2 regions of the Nonomuraea sp. B5E05 genome follow, and region 2 is predicted to be linked to the other one. Evidence: riboswitches for the same ligand, from Rfam matches in the RefSeq annotation. Region 2 holds a riboswitch; the other holds the start of a gene.

What was found. Region 2 has a riboswitch for glycine ahead of gcvT (glycine cleavage system aminomethyltransferase GcvT). Riboswitches for the same ligand answer to the same signal wherever they lie in the genome.
Region 1: it holds a riboswitch for glycine, as region 2 does, so the genes downstream of both, gcvP (aminomethyl-transferring glycine dehydrogenase) here and gcvT (glycine cleavage system aminomethyltransferase GcvT) in region 2, are expected to answer to the same signal.

What each region holds. Positions count from the first base shown of each region.
Region 1 covers NZ_JBDPMJ010000020.1:156,833-164,611, forward strand. The annotation lists gene ABGB01_RS32065 (tetratricopeptide repeat protein) at 1-78, opposite strand, end outside; gene gcvP (aminomethyl-transferring glycine dehydrogenase) at 172-3,003, opposite strand; glycine riboswitch at 3,183-3,281, opposite strand; gene ABGB01_RS32075 (MerR family transcriptional regulator) at 3,340-3,960, opposite strand; gene ABGB01_RS32080 (bifunctional nuclease family protein) at 4,108-4,578, opposite strand; gene ABGB01_RS32085 (MerR family transcriptional regulator) at 4,711-5,370, opposite strand; gene ABGB01_RS32090 (FHA domain-containing protein) at 5,438-5,950, opposite strand; gene ABGB01_RS32095 (mannose-1-phosphate guanyltransferase) at 6,219-7,779, opposite strand, start outside.
Region 2 covers NZ_JBDPMJ010000019.1:26,977-34,755, forward strand. The annotation lists gene ABGB01_RS30390 (amino acid deaminase/aldolase) at 1-588, shown strand, start outside; gene ABGB01_RS30395 (DUF3618 domain-containing protein) at 637-972, opposite strand; gene bcp (thioredoxin-dependent thiol peroxidase) at 1,122-1,595, shown strand; tRNA gene ABGB01_RS30405 (tRNA-Leu) at 1,728-1,810, shown strand; gene ABGB01_RS30410 (L-serine ammonia-lyase) at 1,918-3,294, opposite strand; gene gcvH (glycine cleavage system protein GcvH) at 3,367-3,756, opposite strand; gene gcvT (glycine cleavage system aminomethyltransferase GcvT) at 3,753-4,838, opposite strand; glycine riboswitch at 4,873-4,972, opposite strand; glycine riboswitch at 4,992-5,089, opposite strand; gene ABGB01_RS30425 (gamma-glutamyl-gamma-aminobutyrate hydrolase family protein) at 5,143-5,835, opposite strand; gene ABGB01_RS30430 (3-oxoacyl-ACP reductase) at 5,845-6,609, opposite strand; gene ABGB01_RS30435 (aldehyde dehydrogenase family protein) at 6,618-7,779, opposite strand, start outside.

The DNA of each region.
Region 1 (7,779 bases), on a different contig from region 2:
GGCGCCGTCGAGGTCGCCGCGTTCGGCCAGACGCCGGGCGGTGTCGAGAGGCGGGGTCTCCAGCTCTGAGGACGTCAAGAGAGCTCCTTCTGGCGACGGTCGCCCTGAGCCTAACGACTTCCGGCGATCATGTCTGCCCGGTTGACGCCGAAGGTCTGACCCTCCCGGTGACTAGTCCTCGTACGCCTCCAGCGGGGGGCACGAGCACACCAGGTTGCGGTCGCCGTAGGCCTGATCGATGCGGCGCACCGGCACCCAGTATTTGCCGTCGCGCAGCGACGGCAGCGGGTAGGCGGCCTCGGTCCGCGTGTACGGGTGGTGCCACTCGTCGGCGCTGACCGACTCCGCGGTGTGCGGCGCGTTGCGCAGGGGGTTGTCGCTCTTGTCGTAGTCGCCGGACGCCACCTTGGCGATCTCGCCCCTGATGGCGATCATCGCGTCGGCGAACCGGTCGAGCTCGCCGAGGTCCTCGCTCTCGGTCGGCTCGATCATGAGCGTCCCGGCGACGGGGAACGACATGGTGGGCGCGTGGAAGCCGTAGTCGATGAGGCGCTTGGCCACGTCGTCCACGGTGACGCCGGTCTCCTTGGTGATCTGGCGCAGGTCGATGATGCACTCGTGGGCCACCAGCCCGCCGCGTCCGGTGTAGAGCACCGGGAAGTGGGGCGCCAGCCGCTTGGCGAGGTAGTTGGCCGACAGGATGGCCTGCTCGGTGGCCGCCGTGAGCCCGTCGGAGCCCATCATCCGGATGTACGCCCACGAGATCGGCAGGATCCCGGCCGACCCGTAGGGCGCCGCGGAGACGGGCCCCACCGGCGAGCCGTCACGCAGCGGGTGGCCGGGCAGGTAGGGCGCCAGGTGGCCGCGGACCGCGACGGGGCCGACGCCGGGGCCGCCTCCGCCGTGCGGGATGCAGAACGTCTTGTGCAGGTTGAGGTGGGACACGTCGGCCCCGAACTCCCCGGGCTTGGCCAGCCCGACCAGCGCGTTGAGGTTGGCACCGTCGACGTAGACCTGGCCGCCGGCCTGGTGCACCTTGGCGCAGATCTCGGTGATGGTCTCTTCGTAGACGCCGTGCGTCGACGGGTAGGTCACCATGATCGCGGCGAGCGCGTCGCGGTGCTTGGCGATCTTGGCGTCGAGGTCGGCCAGGTCGACGTTCCCCTCGGAGTCGCAGGCCACGACCACGACCCGCATGCCGGCCATGACGGCGCTGGCGGCGTTGGTGCCGTGGGCCGAGGAGGGGATGAGGCAGACGTCCCGCCCGCTGTCACCGCCCGCGTGGTGGTAGGCGCGGATGGCCAGCAGCCCGGCGAACTCGCCCTGGGAGCCGGCGTTGGGCTGGATGGAGACGGCGTCGTAGCCGGTCACCTCGGCCAGCCAGCGCTCCAGCGTGCCGATCAGCTCGAGGTAGCCCTCGGCCTGGGCGGCGGGTGCGTAGGGGTGGACGGCGGCGAACTCCGGCCAGGTGATCGGCTCCATCTCGGTGGTCGCGTTGAGCTTCATCGTGCAGGAGCCCAGCGGGATCATGGACCGGTCGAGTGCGATGTCCTTGTCCTGCAGCCGGCGCAGGTAGCGCAGCATCGCGGTCTCGGAGCGGTGGTCGTGGAAGACCGGGTGGGTCAGGTAGGCGGACTCGCGCAGCAGCGAGGCGGGCAGCGCGTCTGCGGCGCCCTCGACGTCGGTGGAGGTGGTCGTGACTCCGAACGCGGCCTGCACCGTGGCCAGGTCGGCGGCTCCGGTCTTCTCGTCGCAGGCGATCGAGACGTGGTCGGCGTCCACCTGCCAGAGGTTGACGCCCCGCTCGGCGGCCGCGGCGACCACGGCGGACGCGCGCCCTGGCACGCGCACGAGCACGGTGTCGAAGAACTCCGCGTGCACGACCTCCACGCCCGCCCGGCGCAGCCCTTCGGCCAGGGCGGCGGCGTGGCGGTGCACCCGGTGGGCGATGCGGCGCAGGCCGTCCGGGCCGTGGTAGACGGCGTACATGCTCGCGATGACGGCGAGCAGGACCTGCGCGGTGCAGATGTTGCTGGTGGCTTTCTCGCGGCGGATGTGCTGCTCGCGGGTCTGCAGGGCCAGGCGGTAGGCGGGGTCGCCGTCGGCGTCGACGGAGACGCCGACCAGGCGGCCGGGCAGCTGCCGCTGCAGGCCCTCGCGTACGGACATGTAGGCGGCGTGCGGCCCGCCGAACCCGAAGGGCACCCCGAACCGCTGCGAGGAGCCCACGGCGATGTCGGCGCCCAGCTCGCCGGGGGCGGCCACGAGCGTCAGCGCCAGCAGGTCCGCGGCGGCCACGACGAGGGCGCCCGCCTCGTGCGCGGCGGCGGACACGGCGCGGAAGTCACGCAGCCGGCCGGACGCGCCGGGGTACTGCACGAGCACGCCGAAGCACTCGGGCAGCTCGCCGTCGAGGGAGTGCTCCACGAGCGTGATGCCGAGCGGCTCTGCCCTGGTGGCGAGGACGGCCTTGGTCTGGGGCAGCGCGTCGGCGTCGACCACGAACACGGCGCTCTTGGACTTGCCCGCCCGGCGGGCCAGCGTCATGGCCTCGGCCACGGCGGTCGCCTCGTCGAGGAGCGAGGCGCCCGACACCGGCAGGCCGGTGAGGTCGGAGACGACGGTCTGGAAGTTGAGCAGCGCCTCGAGGCGGCCCTGCGAGATCTCCGGCTGGTAGGGGGTGTAGGCGGTGTACCAGCCCGGGTTCTCCAGCAGGTTGCGGCGGATGACGGCGGGCGTGACCGTGTCGTGGTAGCCCAGCCCGATCATCGAGGTCAGCACCTGGTTGCGATCGGCCAGGGCGCGCAGCTCGGCGATGGCCTCGGCCTCGCCGGCGGGGGCGGGCAGCGTGAGCCGGTCCTTGGCCCTGATGGACTCGGGGACGGCGACGGCCACCAGGTCCGCCACGGACTCGAAGCCCACGGCCTCGAGCATGCGCTGCTGATCGGGCTCGGAGGGGCCGATGTGCCGGGACGAGAACGGCGGGGCGGACAGATCGGTCATGGAGATGCCTCCCGAGGCTGTGGAGACCGGCGCCAGGGCGCGGGCGTGTGCCGGATCTCCCCCTCTGTCAGCGCGGGCCCGGGACAAGCGCGGGGCCGCGACCTGAGAGCTTCACCCCCGGTGGGGCTTGCACCGTCGGTGAGGCGCGCCTGGCGGGTGCGCCTGCTTTCCAGAGTTGCCTCGCCCGAGCGGTACGGGATGCCTGAGAGATTCCGGGGAGGGTTGCTCCTTCGGCGCCCCGGAGCCCAGAGGCCCGGGGACTCTCCCGCACGGGGTCGTCGGCCTTGCTGCCCTCAGGTTACTACGCCCGATTCGTACGGCTGCCAGGAGCCGTACTCACCCCGTGCGGCGGGCGCGGCGCCTACGGGCGAGTTCGTCAGCGGGATGGTCGGCCGGGACGGTGTCCTCGACCGCCGCGCGTTCCCCCGGCAGCTCCGCGAGGGAGCCCTCGACCTCGCGCCAGACCCGGCCGAGCGCGATGCCGAACACGCCCTGCCCGCCCTGGAGCAGGTCGATCACCTCGTCGGCCGAGGTGCACTCGTAGACGCTGACGCCGTCGCTCATGAGCGTGATCTGCGCGAGGTCGGCGACCCCGCGGTCACGCAGATGTTGCACGGCCGTGCGGATCTGCTGCAACGACACCCCGGTGTCGAGGAGCCGCTTGACGACCTTGAGGACCAGGATGTCGCGGAAGCTGTAGAGACGCTGGGAGCCTGAGCCCTGCGCGGCTCTTATCGTGGGCTCGACGAGGCCCGTGCGCGCCCAGTAGTCGAGCTGCCGATAGGTGATGCCGGCCGCCGAGCATGCCGTCGGCCCGCGGTATCCGATGTCGCCCGGCAGCGCCGCGGGCTGTTCGTCGAAGAGCAGACCCTGCTCCCCGGCACGCTGCCGCGCGCTTTCGCGCCGCACCGGATCTTCCTGGCCGGCCGTCTTTCCCTCGCCGCTGCTGACCGCCACGCGGACCTCCGGCTTTCTCTCATCCCGCGGCCTGATCTGGGGGTACGTGAAGCGCGGCCACGGGTTTCACTTGCACCGTAGGACCGCGACCATGCTCAGTCAACGATCCGGCTCGGCGCGTCGTGAAGCGTAAATGCACTGAAATACCTACCCCGCCCGGCCGAAGTCCTCGGGAGTGATCGTGTCAAGAAACTCCCTGAACTTCTCCACCTCGTCTTCCTGGTCGTCCGGGATGATCACCCCGGCCTCCTGGACGACCTCTTCGCTGGCGAAGATGCGCGCCCCGGTGCGCAGGGCGAGCGCGATCGAGTCGGACGGCCGCGCGCTCACCTCCACGCCGTTGGAGAACACCAGGTCGGCGAAGAAGATGCCGTCACGCAGGGCGACGATGTTGACCGCCCGCAGGCCTACGCCCAGCGCGCTCAGCACGTCACGGAAGAGGTCGTGGGTGAGCGGCCGCGGCGGAGGCTCCTCTGCCTGGGCCAGGGCGATGGCCGTGGCTTCCGTCATGCCAATCCATATAGGAAGGAACCGCTCCCCGTGTGCCTCCTTCAGCAGGACGATCGGCTGATTTGTGGGCATTTCAACCCGAACGCCCACAACCTCCATCTGCAACACGGGCTGCTCCGTATTCCTGACCGGTGACCCGGCACAGCTATTTGGTCGTTGCTTCTGCTGACTGGCTTCTGCATTTCAACGTAACACCCGGCGGGCCTGGAATGTGCCCCCGCCTCCCAGCTCGCCGGGCTCTCAGCGCCCCAGCACGGACCGGACGCCCGTGCGCACAAGGGATGCGTGCAGGTCGAGCAGGAGCGCGGAAAGCTCCCTGGCCACCTCGTCGGCCTCGCCGATGGCGCCGGGGGCGCGCCGCTTGAGTATCGGGGCGACGGTCTGCTCGACCAGGCCGCACTCGCGCTCGGCCGCCGCTTTGACCGCGCGCAGGTGCCGGGCGCGCAGGCCGAAGCGGGCCAGCGCGCCGACGGTGCGCGCCACCGCGAGCGCCTCCTCGTCGTAGCGACGGGCCACCGGGGCGAGCAGGTCGTAATCCTCAAGCTCGGCAAGGGTCTCCTCGTCGATGCTCGCGGCCTCGATCAGCTCGGCGCGGCTGAGCCTGATCTCCTGCTTGTCGTTGTCCTGGAGGGCGCGCGGGCGGCCGAAGCCCTCCGCCATCTTGTCCTTGATCACCCGCAACGGCAGGTAGTGGTCGCGCTGCTCGGTGAGGATGAAGCGCAGCTGCTCCACGTGCAGGTGCGTGAACTTGCGGTAGCCGGACGGGCTGCGCTCCGGCTCGATCAGCCCTTCCCCCTCCAGGAAACGGATCTTGGAGATGGTGACATCGGGGAACTCGCCCTGCAGGAGCGCGAGCACCTCCCCGATGCTCATGTGCGAGCGTGCCGCCTGCGACGTCATGCGCGCTCCTCCCCTTGCCGCATGGTCACGCACGAGACGGCGTACGCCGGTCGCCCGCTTCGCCCCCTCATGCCCCGGAGCTGCCCCGCATCAGGAAGACAAGGCGGAACTTGCCGATCTGCACCTCGTCGCCGGAGTGCAGGGGAACCTCCTCGATCCGCTCCCTGTTGACGTAGGTGCCGTTGAGGCTGCCCACGTCGCGCACGGAGAACTGGCCGCCGCGGTGGCGGTAGAACTCGACGTGGCGGCGGGAGACGGTGATGTCGTCGAGGAAGATGTCACTCTCCGGATGGCGCCCGGTCGTGGTCAGGTCCTTGTCGAGCCGGAAGCGACTGCCCTGGTTGGGCCCCCTGGTCACCGTGAGCAGTGCCGCGCCGGGCGGCAGCTGCTCGACCAGCGCCCGCTCGGCCAGGAGCATGTCGCCTGTCTCAGCCTCATACGCCTCGATTCCCGCCACCGAGATCGTCGATGTGGTGTCCCCGGAGACCTCGAGTCTGGTCAGCGGTGACCCACAGCGGGAACAGAAACGGGCATCCTCGGGGTTGGCGTGCCCGCACTGCGTGCAGTAGACGCTCGGCATCGATCGGCTCGGCCTCCTACCGCGAAGACGCGGCGACGGTGCTCTGGAGCGCGCCTCGCTTCGCTTTTTCAAGTTTGCGAATGCCGCAACTTACGCTGATCAGCGGCAAAGGTCAAGACGGGGGCGCTGGACTGTGGTCAGGACGCAGACAAAGTTACCGTCGCCCCCGCCCTGCGGTCCATGCCGCCGCGCGTTTCTACATTACGATCTTGCGGGACCGTCCGCGCACATCGCGGCTCGGCCGTTCTCGCGCCCGCCGGCCGCGGCGTCACGTGGCGGCCTGTTCCACGATGCGGGCCCAGCGTTCGAGCAGCGCCTGCGCGCCGTCCACGTCGGAGGCCTCGGCCCACAGGTCGGTGACGGGCTCTGCCGCGGCCGGCAACACCAGCACCCAGCTGCCGTCGTCGCGGGCCACCCGCACCCCGTCGGTGGTGTCGATGCGGCGGCCCTCCGGCTCGGCCTCGGCCGCCTCGATGACCGAGCGCATCACGGCGCCCTTGGCCGCCCACGGCGTCGGCACCGTCCGCCTGAGCAGCTTCACCTCGGGGATCCTCGCGTCGATCTGGCTGAGCGACAAGCGGGTGCGGGCGACCAGGCCGAGCAGGCGCAGGAACGCGGCCAGCCCGTCGATCGCGGGACTGAACTCCGGCACCACGAAGCCGCCGCGCCCGTCGGCCGCGAAGATCATGTCGGGGCCGGCGGCGGCCGAGGTGAGGGCGTCGAGCGCGGTGGACGTCCACTGCACCTGCACGCCGTGGAAGCGGCACACCTGCTCGGCGACCCTGGTCGTGGTGACGGGCAGGGCCACCCGGCCGCTCCTGCGTTCGGCGGCCACGAGGTCGAGCACGACGAGCAGCGCGCGTTCCTCGCTGATGAGCTGGCCCATCTCGTCGACCAGGGCGATGCGCTCGCCGACCGGGTCGAACCTGACGCCGAAGGCGGCCCGCGAAGAGCTGACCAGCTCCGACAGGCGTTGCAGGTCACGCCGCCGGCCGGCGAGCGTCTCGGTGGGCGAGACGTCGTCGAGGCGGGCGTTGACGGTGAGCACCTCGACGCCGACCCGGCCGAGCAGCGTGGGCAGCACCAGCGAGGAGGTGCCTCCCGCGCAGTCGACGACGACCTTCATGTCCTTGACCCCGGTCACGCCGGCGTGCCGCAGCAGTTCGTGGGTGTAGTCCTCGACGGCCCTGGCCGGGTAGGCGAGCTCCGCGATCTCCCCGGGGAAGGCGCGGCGGAACTCCTGGCGGGAGAAGACCCGCTCCAGCTTGCGCTGGGCGGCCGGGGGCAGGTCGGCGCCGCGGTCGTCCATGATGACGATGTCCACGCTCTGCGGGTCGCCCGGCGTGGTGCGCAGCGCGATCCCGCCCGCCGCCGAGCCCCTGGCGGTGTGGAAGCGGGCCACCGGCAGCGGGGCCGCCTCCAGATCGAGCACGTTGATCGCGCCGGCGGTCAACGCGCCGATGACGGCCCGCTTGAGCGCCCTGGCGGCCAGGGAGCAGTCGCGCGAGGTGACGACGTGCTCGCCCTTCCTGAGGGTGGTGGCGTACGCGCTGGCCAGGCGGACGCACAGCTCGGCGGTGATCTCGACGTTGACCAGGCCGCTGACGCCCCTCGGGCCGAAGAGGTTGCGCTGGCCGCGCGACTCCCAGATGACACTGGTGTTGACGACCGCGCCGGCCTCGATCGTCTTGAACGGGTAGACCCGGACGCCGCTGGAGACGTACGCCTCCGCCTCGATGACGCATTCGTCGCCGATGACGGAGTTCTCCTCGATGCGGGCGCCGGACATCACGTCAGTGCTCTTGCCGATGACGCAGCCCCGCAGGTGG
Region 2 (7,779 bases):
GGCAACGCTCTGCTCACCCGTGCGATCAGAGTCATGCAGGCGTGCTCCGCCCGGGAGCTCGTCGTCAGGCGCGGCCGCGTCGTGAACGCCGTCCGCCGGGTCGCCGACCTCGAATTCGTCAACGGCGGCGGCACCGGCTCCATCGAGCGCACCGTACGCGAGAAGGCCGTCACGGAGGTGACGGCGGGATCCGGACTCTTCCACCCGAGATTGTTCGACTTCTACCGCGGCTTCACCGGCCATCCGGCGGCCCTCTTCGCCCTGCCGGTCGTACGCCGCCCGGCTCCGGACATCGCCACCGTGCTCGGGGGCGGCTATCCGGCCTCGGGTGCGGCCGGCAGGAGCCGCCTGCCGCAGCCCTACCTGCCGGCGGGGCTGCGCTTCTCCCCGGACGAAGGCGCGGGGGAGGTGCAGACGCCGCTGCTCGGGCAGGCCGCCGAGGACCTGCGGATCGGCGACCGGGTGTGGTTCAGGCACGCCAAGGCGGGCGAGATGTGCGAGCGGTTCGACACGCTCCACCTCGTCGACGGGGACACCCTGGCCGGATCGGTGCCGACGTACAGAGGCGAGGGCAGGACCTTCCTCTGACCTCCGGCGCCACGCGCGCCGGGCGTGCTCGACCGGTGTGCGGGAGGGTCAGGCGCGCTGCCGGCGGCGGCGGCGCCAGAGCACGAGGGCCGCCCCCACGACCAGGACCGCCCCGACCCCGATGAGGACAGGACCCAGGTCGGGCCGCTCATCGTCCCACGCCCGCTCGGGATCGTCGGCGTAGCCGGCCGGTCGCGGCGCCACCCCGAGCGCGTCGCCCACGGACGCCACGAAGTGCCCCGCCCTGCTCTTGACGTCGGTCACCGTGCGTTCGGCGACCCGCTTGGGGCTCACCCGGTCGGCAATGGCGTCGACCGTCTGCGCCAACTCGGCGCGCGTCCGCGCGATCCGCCGCTCCAGTTCGTCGGGATCGGTGTCAGCCATGGCGTCTCCTTTCGACCGTGCGTGGCCGCGCCCGCCTCGTGTGCCGTGCGGGCTGCGGCCGTAGTGGTCGTGATCAGTCTGTCAGGTCGGCAGGCCGTACGGCACGGTGGCCAGCCCGGTAGGTTTGCGGGAAGAACCGAGGAGGGCCCATGACAGAGACCAAGCTCGCGCCCGGCGACGCCGCGCCCGAGTTCGTGCTACCCGCCGCCGACGGAACCACCGTTTCCCTCGGCGACCACCGCGGCAAACGGGTGATCCTCTATTTCTACCCCGCCGCGATGACGCCCGGCTGCACCAAGCAGGCCTGCGATTTCCGTGACAACCTCAGCCAGTTGACCGCCGAGGGTTTCGTGGTGCTCGGCGTGTCGAAGGACAAACCGGAAAAGCTGGCCAAGTTCGTCGAGCGTGACGCGCTGACCTTCCCGCTGCTCTCCGATCCCGACCTCGTCGTGCACAAGGCGTACGCCGCCTATGGCCCCAAGAAGTTGTACGGCAAGGAGATCGTGGGGGTCATCCGCTCGACGTTCGTCATCGACGGCGACGGGAAGGTGGAGCAGGCGCTCTACAACGTGAAGGCGACGGGGCACGTGGCCTCGTTGAAGAAGAAGCTGGGCCTGGCCTGAGCCGGTTCGCGGGCCCGCGGAAAAGGGCCCGCGCCCTTCTCCCGCCCTTCTCCGGCCGGCGTTCATCACGGATGCGCGTCGTCCTCACCCAGAGCGCTAAACTGTCTGAAGCCCGCTTTCGGCGGGGACTACGCGGGCGTGGCGAAATGGCATACGCGGCAGGTTTAGGTCTTGTTGGTGGAGACACCGTGGGGGTTCGAATCCCCCCGCCCGCACAACGGAGCGCCGAACGGATCCGCCCTTTCCTGGGGCTTTTCTCCAAATAAGCTGGCATTTCCCAGCTAACGCGACAAATCGCGCGCCCGGAGGCGCTCGATGGTGGTCAGCACTCGATCACGTTGACGGCCAGGCCGCCGCGTGAGGTCTCCTTGTACTTGTCCAGCATGTCGCGGCCGGTGTCGCGCATCGTCTTGATCGCCTTGTCCAGGGCCACGAAATGGCGGCCGTCGCCGCGCAGGGCGATCCTGGCCGCCGTGATGGCCTTGTTGGAGGCGACCGCGTTCCGCTCGATGCACGGGATCTGCACCAGCCCGCCGATCGGGTCGCAGGTCAGCCCCAGGTTGTGCTCGATGCCGATCTCGGCGGCGTTCTCGACCTGCTCCGGGGTGCCCCCGAGCGCCTCCGTGAGGCCCGCGGAGGCCATGGAGCAGGCGGAGCCGACCTCGCCCTGGCAGCCCACCTCGGCGCCCGAGATCGAGGCGTTCTCCTTGAACAGCACGCCGATCGCGCCGGCCGTGAGCAGGAAGCGGACCACGCCGTCCTCGTCCGCGTGGGGGACGAAGCGGGTGTAGTACGTCAGGACCGCCGGGATGATGCCGGCGGCCCCGTTGGTGGGGGCGGTGACGATGCGGCCGCCGGCGGCGTTCTCCTCGTTGACCGCCAGCGCGAACAACGTCACCCAGTCCATCGCCTGCAGCGGGTCCTTCTCGGCCGGCTCGGACTGCAGGCGGCGGTGCAGCTGGTTGGCGCGGCGCCTGACCTTGAGCCCGCCGGGCAGGACGCCCTCCTTCGAGATGCCCCGGCGCACGCACTCCGACATCACCTGCCAGAGGTGCAGCAGCTCCGCGCGGACCTCCTCCTCGGTACGCCCGAACGCCTTCTCGTTCTCCAGCATGAGCGCGGACATCGACAGACCGGTGTTCGTGCAGTGTTTGAGCAGCTCTTCCCCGGTGGTGAAGGGGTAGGGCAGGACGGTGTCGTCCGGCTTGATGCGATCGGCGCCGGTGGCCTTCTCGTCCACGACGAAGCCGCCGCCGACCGAGAAGTAGACCTTCTCCCTGAGCCGCTCGCCCGCCGCGTCGTAGGCGGTGAAGCGCATGCCGTTCGGGTGCTCGGGCAGCGAGATCTTGCGTTCGAAGACGAGGTCCTGGCCGACGACGAAGGGGATCTCGTGCGTGCCGTACAGCCGGACGCTGCCCGACTCGCGCATCTCGGCCAGGCGCCCTTCGATGGTGTCCACGTCGACCAGTTCGGGCTTCTCGCCGGACAGGCCCAGCAGGACCGCCTTGTCGCTGCCGTGGCCCTTGCCGGTCAGGCCGAGCGAGCCGTACAGGATGGCCTCCACCCGGGCCACGCGCGGCAGCAGGCCGTCCTCGTGCAGGCCGCGGGCGAACTTGTGGGCCGCGGCCATCGGGCCTCCCGTGTGGGAGCTCGACGGCCCGATGCCGATCTTGAAGAGATCGAAGACGCTGATCGCCATTGATGGTGCGCCCTTCATGAGTGCCGGGGCCCGGACGCGGGCCCCGGCGTCAGCCGATGAGACCTGGCAGGGTCAGGACTCGCCCGAGGTGAGCGCGGCGTACTCCTCGGCGGAGAGCAGGTCCTCCGGGTCGCCCTCCATGCGCACCCGGAACATCCAGCCCTCGCCGTACGGGTCGCTGTTGGCCAGGCTCGGGTCGTCCACGATGGCCTGGTTGATCTCGACGATCTCGCCGCCGACGGGCGTGTAGATCTCGCTGACCGACTTGGTCGACTCGACCTCGCCGACGGAGTCGCCCGGCTCGGTGATCGACCCGATCTCGGGGAGCTGCACGAAGACGACGTCACCAAGGGCGTCGGCGGCGTAGGCCGTGATGCCGACGGTCACGGTGAGGCCGTCCTCGACCCCGGAAACCCACTCGTGTTCCTTGGTGTAGCTCAGGTCGTCAGGGATGTTGCTCACTTGTTCCTCCTGTAAAAGGGCAGCTCGGCCAGGTCCATGGGTTCATGGCTGCCCCGGATGTCCACAGCCAGGCCTGAGTCGGCGCCGGTGTCCACGTAGGCCAGCGCGATGGGCTTGCCCAGGGTCTGGGAGGGCGCACCGCTGGTGACCTCGCCGACGACGGCGCCGTCCTTGGTGACCGGGTAGCCGTGGCGCGGCACCCGGCGGCCCCGGGCGACCAGACCGACGAGACGGCGCCGCGGCGGGTCGTCCTTGACCGCCTCGAGCGCCGACCTGCCGACGAAGTCGCCCGGCTTGTCGAATTTCACCACCCTGCCCAGCCCCGCGTCGAACGGGGTCAGCTCGGCGCTCAGCTCGTTGCCGTACAGGGGCATGCCGGCTTCGAGTCTGAGCGTGTCGCGGCTGGACAGTCCGGCGGGCTTGAGCCCGTACGGCTCGCCCGCGGCCACGAGCGCGTGCCAGAGCGGCACCGCGTCCTGGTTGGCCACGAACAGCTCGAACCCGTCCTCGCCGGTGTAGCCGGTGCGCGCGATGAGCGCCTGCCGCCCGTCGACCAGCCCTTGCAGGCCCGCGTAGTACTTGAGCCCGGCCAGGTCGGCGTCGGTGAGCGTGGCGAGGATCTCCTGGGAGCGGGGTCCCTGGACGGCGATCAGCGCGTACTGCTGCGAACGGTCGTCGACCACGGCGTCGTACGCCTTGGAGCGGTTCTCCAGCTCGCCGGCGACCTTCTCGTAGTTCGAGGCGTTCGCGACGACCATGAACTCCTCGTCCCCGAGCCGGTAGACGATGAGGTCGTCCAGCACCCCGCCTCGCTCGTTGACGATCATGGTGTATCTCGCTCGTCCGGGCGTCACGGCCGACATGTTGCCGACCAGCGCGTAGTCCAGCGCGGCGGCGGCCTGCGGCCCGGTCACGAAGATCTCGCCCATGTGCGAGAGGTCGAACAGTCCGGCGGCCTCGCGGACGGCCCTGTGCTCCGCGGACTCGCTCCCGTACCGGAGTGGCATGAGCCAGCCCGCGAAGTCGGTCAGCGTCGCGCCGAGGCTTTCGTGCACGTCTCGTAGCGGAGTAGGTCGGGACATTTATCGCACCTCAGGACAGGATTGGATGCCAGCATCCTCCCCCTCTGTCATCGATGCCTGAGAGCTTCGCCCGAGTTTTGCCGGACTTTCACCTTCGGCGAGGCCCTGCGGGCCTGCTTTCCAGAGGTCACCTTCCGAGGAGACATGCTCCTGGTCAGCCGTGCGGTCCTTTGCCTTGAGAGGTTCGCGGGGAGGGCTTGCTCCTTCAGGGACCCTGACCGGCTGTCAGGGTGCTCTCCCGCACGGTTTGCTGGTGTGTCCCGCCAGCCTAGTAGTGATTTGGGGGTCTTGTCGCGTTCGCCCGTCAGCAGGCGGTCACCAGGGCCTCGAAGAGGGCGTGGTCCTCGGCCGCCTCCGGATGCCACTGCGCCGCAACGCTGAACGGCCCCGAGTCCAGCTCCACCCCTTCCACGGTGCCGTCGGCGGCGGTCGCGGTCACGGTGAGGCCGGGAGCGAGCCGGTCGACGGCCTGGTGGTGATAGTGCGGCACCGTCACGGGCGCCGTGCCCAGCGCCTTGGCCAGCCGGGTGCCGGGGACGGGGGTGATGGGGAGGTGGCCGAAACGTCCGGGCGCGGGGGAGTGACCCGTGTGGCCGACCACGTCGGGCAGGTGCTGGTGGAGGGTGCCGCCGAGGGCGACGTTGAGCACCTGGAGGCCCCGGCAGATGCCGAGGAAGGGCAGCCCGGCGTCGAGGGCGGCGGCCAGCACGGCGAACTCGGCCTGGTCACGGAATTCGCGGATATAGCCGGTACGCTCCTCCGGCGTCTCGCCGTACCTCGCCGGATCGATGTCGCCGCCCCCGGCCAGGACGAGCCCGTCCAGGCGGCTCACCACCTGCGCGGCGTCCCCCGCGGGCGGGAGCACCACCGGCTGGCCGCCGGCCCGGACGACCTGCTCGACATACATGTACGGCAGGAGCGCGACCGGCATGTCCTGCCAGACCGTGAACGTCGCCGGCTCCACGTAACAAGTGACCCCGATGACGGGACGTCGCACGATGACCTCCTAGAGCGGCGTGACGTAGGCGCCGGAGATGCCGCCGTCCACCAGGAACTCGCTGCCCGTGATGAACGACGCGTCGTCGCTGGCCAGGAACGCGACCGCCGCCGCGATCTCCGACGCCTCGGCGAAGCGCCCGACCGGGACGTGCACCAGACGCCGCTGCGCCCGCTCGGGGTCCTTCGCGAACAACTCCCGCAGCAGCGGCGTGTTCACCGGCCCCGGACACAGCGCGTTCACCCGGATGCCCTCGCGGGCGAACTGCACGCCCAGCTCGCGCGACATCGCCAGCACCCCGCCCTTGGACGCCGTGTAGGAGATCTGCGAGGTCGCCGAGCCCATGACGGCCACGAACGACGCGGTGTTGATGATCGAGCCCTTGCCCTGGCGCCGCATGTACGGGATGGCGTGCTTGCAGCACAGGTAGACGCTGGTCAGGTTCACGTCCTGGACGCGGCGCCACGCGTCGATGCCGGTCTCCAGGATCGAGTCGTCGTCGGGCGGCGAGATGCCGGCGTTGTTGAAGGCGATGTCCACGCTGCCGTAGGTGTCGAACGCCGTACGGAACATCCGGGCGACGTCGTCCTCGTCGGCCACGTCGACGCGTACGAACAGGCCGCCGACCTCGTTCGCGGCCTTGACGCCCGCCTCCTCGTCGAGGTCGGCGCAGACCACCCTGGCGCCCTCGTCGGCGAACCTGCGCGCGGTGGCCAGCCCGATGCCGCCGCCCGCGCCGGTGATCACAGCCACCCGATCCTGCAGTCTCTTCACGTGCTGCCTCACTCCCAGGAGATGAAGACGTTCTTGGTCTCCGTGAACGCCGCCAGGGCGTCGGGGCCGAGCTCCCGGCCCAGCCCTGACTGCTTGAAGCCGCCGAACGGGGTCCAGTAGCGGACCGACGCGTTGGAGTTCACCGACAGGGCGCCCGCCTCGACCGCTCTGGACACGCGGAGCGCGCGCCCGACGTCGCGGGTCCAGATGGAGCCGCTCAGCCCGTAGGGGGTGTCGTTGGCGATGCGTACGGCGTCCGCCTCGTCCTCGAAGGGCGCCACCGACACGACCGGCCCGAAGATCTCTTCTGTGAACGTACGGTCGGTGACGTCCGGGGTGAGCACGGTCGGCGGGAACCAGTAGCCCTTGCCGCCGGGGCACGACCCCTGGAGGTAGGGGGCGCCGTCCTGGACGAAGCCGCGCACGCGGTCGAGGTGCTCGGCGCTGATCAGCGGGCCCATCTCGGTGCTCTCGTCGCGGGGGTCGCCGACGACGACGCCGCGTACGGCCTCGGAGAGGCGCTCCATGAAGGCGTCGTACACGCTTGCCTGGACGAGCAGCCGGGACCTGGCGCAGCAGTCCTGTCCCGCGTTGTCGAAGACCGCGTAAGGGGCTGCTTGTGCCGCTCTGTCGAGATCGGCATCCGCAAAGATGATATTTGCGGACTTGCCGCCTAGCTCCAGCGTGACCCGCTTGACCTGGGCCGCCGCCTTGGCCGCGATCTCCTTGCCCACCTCGGTCGAGCCGGTGAACACGATCTTGGCCACGTCGGGGTGCTCCACCAGCCGGGCGCCCGCGACCTCCCCAGCCCCGGGCAGCACCTGGAGCACCCCCTCGGGCAGGCCCGCCGCCAGGGCCAGCTCGGCCAGCCTCAGCGCGGTCAGCGGAGTCCACTCGGCCGGCTTGACGATCACCGTGTTGCCGGCCGCCAGCGCCGGGGCAACCCCCCACGACATGATCAGCATCGGGAAGTTCCACGGCACGATGACGCCCACCACGCCCAGCGGCTCCTGGAAGGTGACGTCCACGCCGCCGGGCACCGGGATCTGCTTGCCGTGGTCGCGCTCGGGCGCGCCTGCGTAGAAGTGCAGCACGTCGCGTACGGCGCCCGCCTCCCAGCGGGCGTTGCCGATCGGGTGCCCGGCGTTGGCCAGCTCCAGCCGCGCCAGC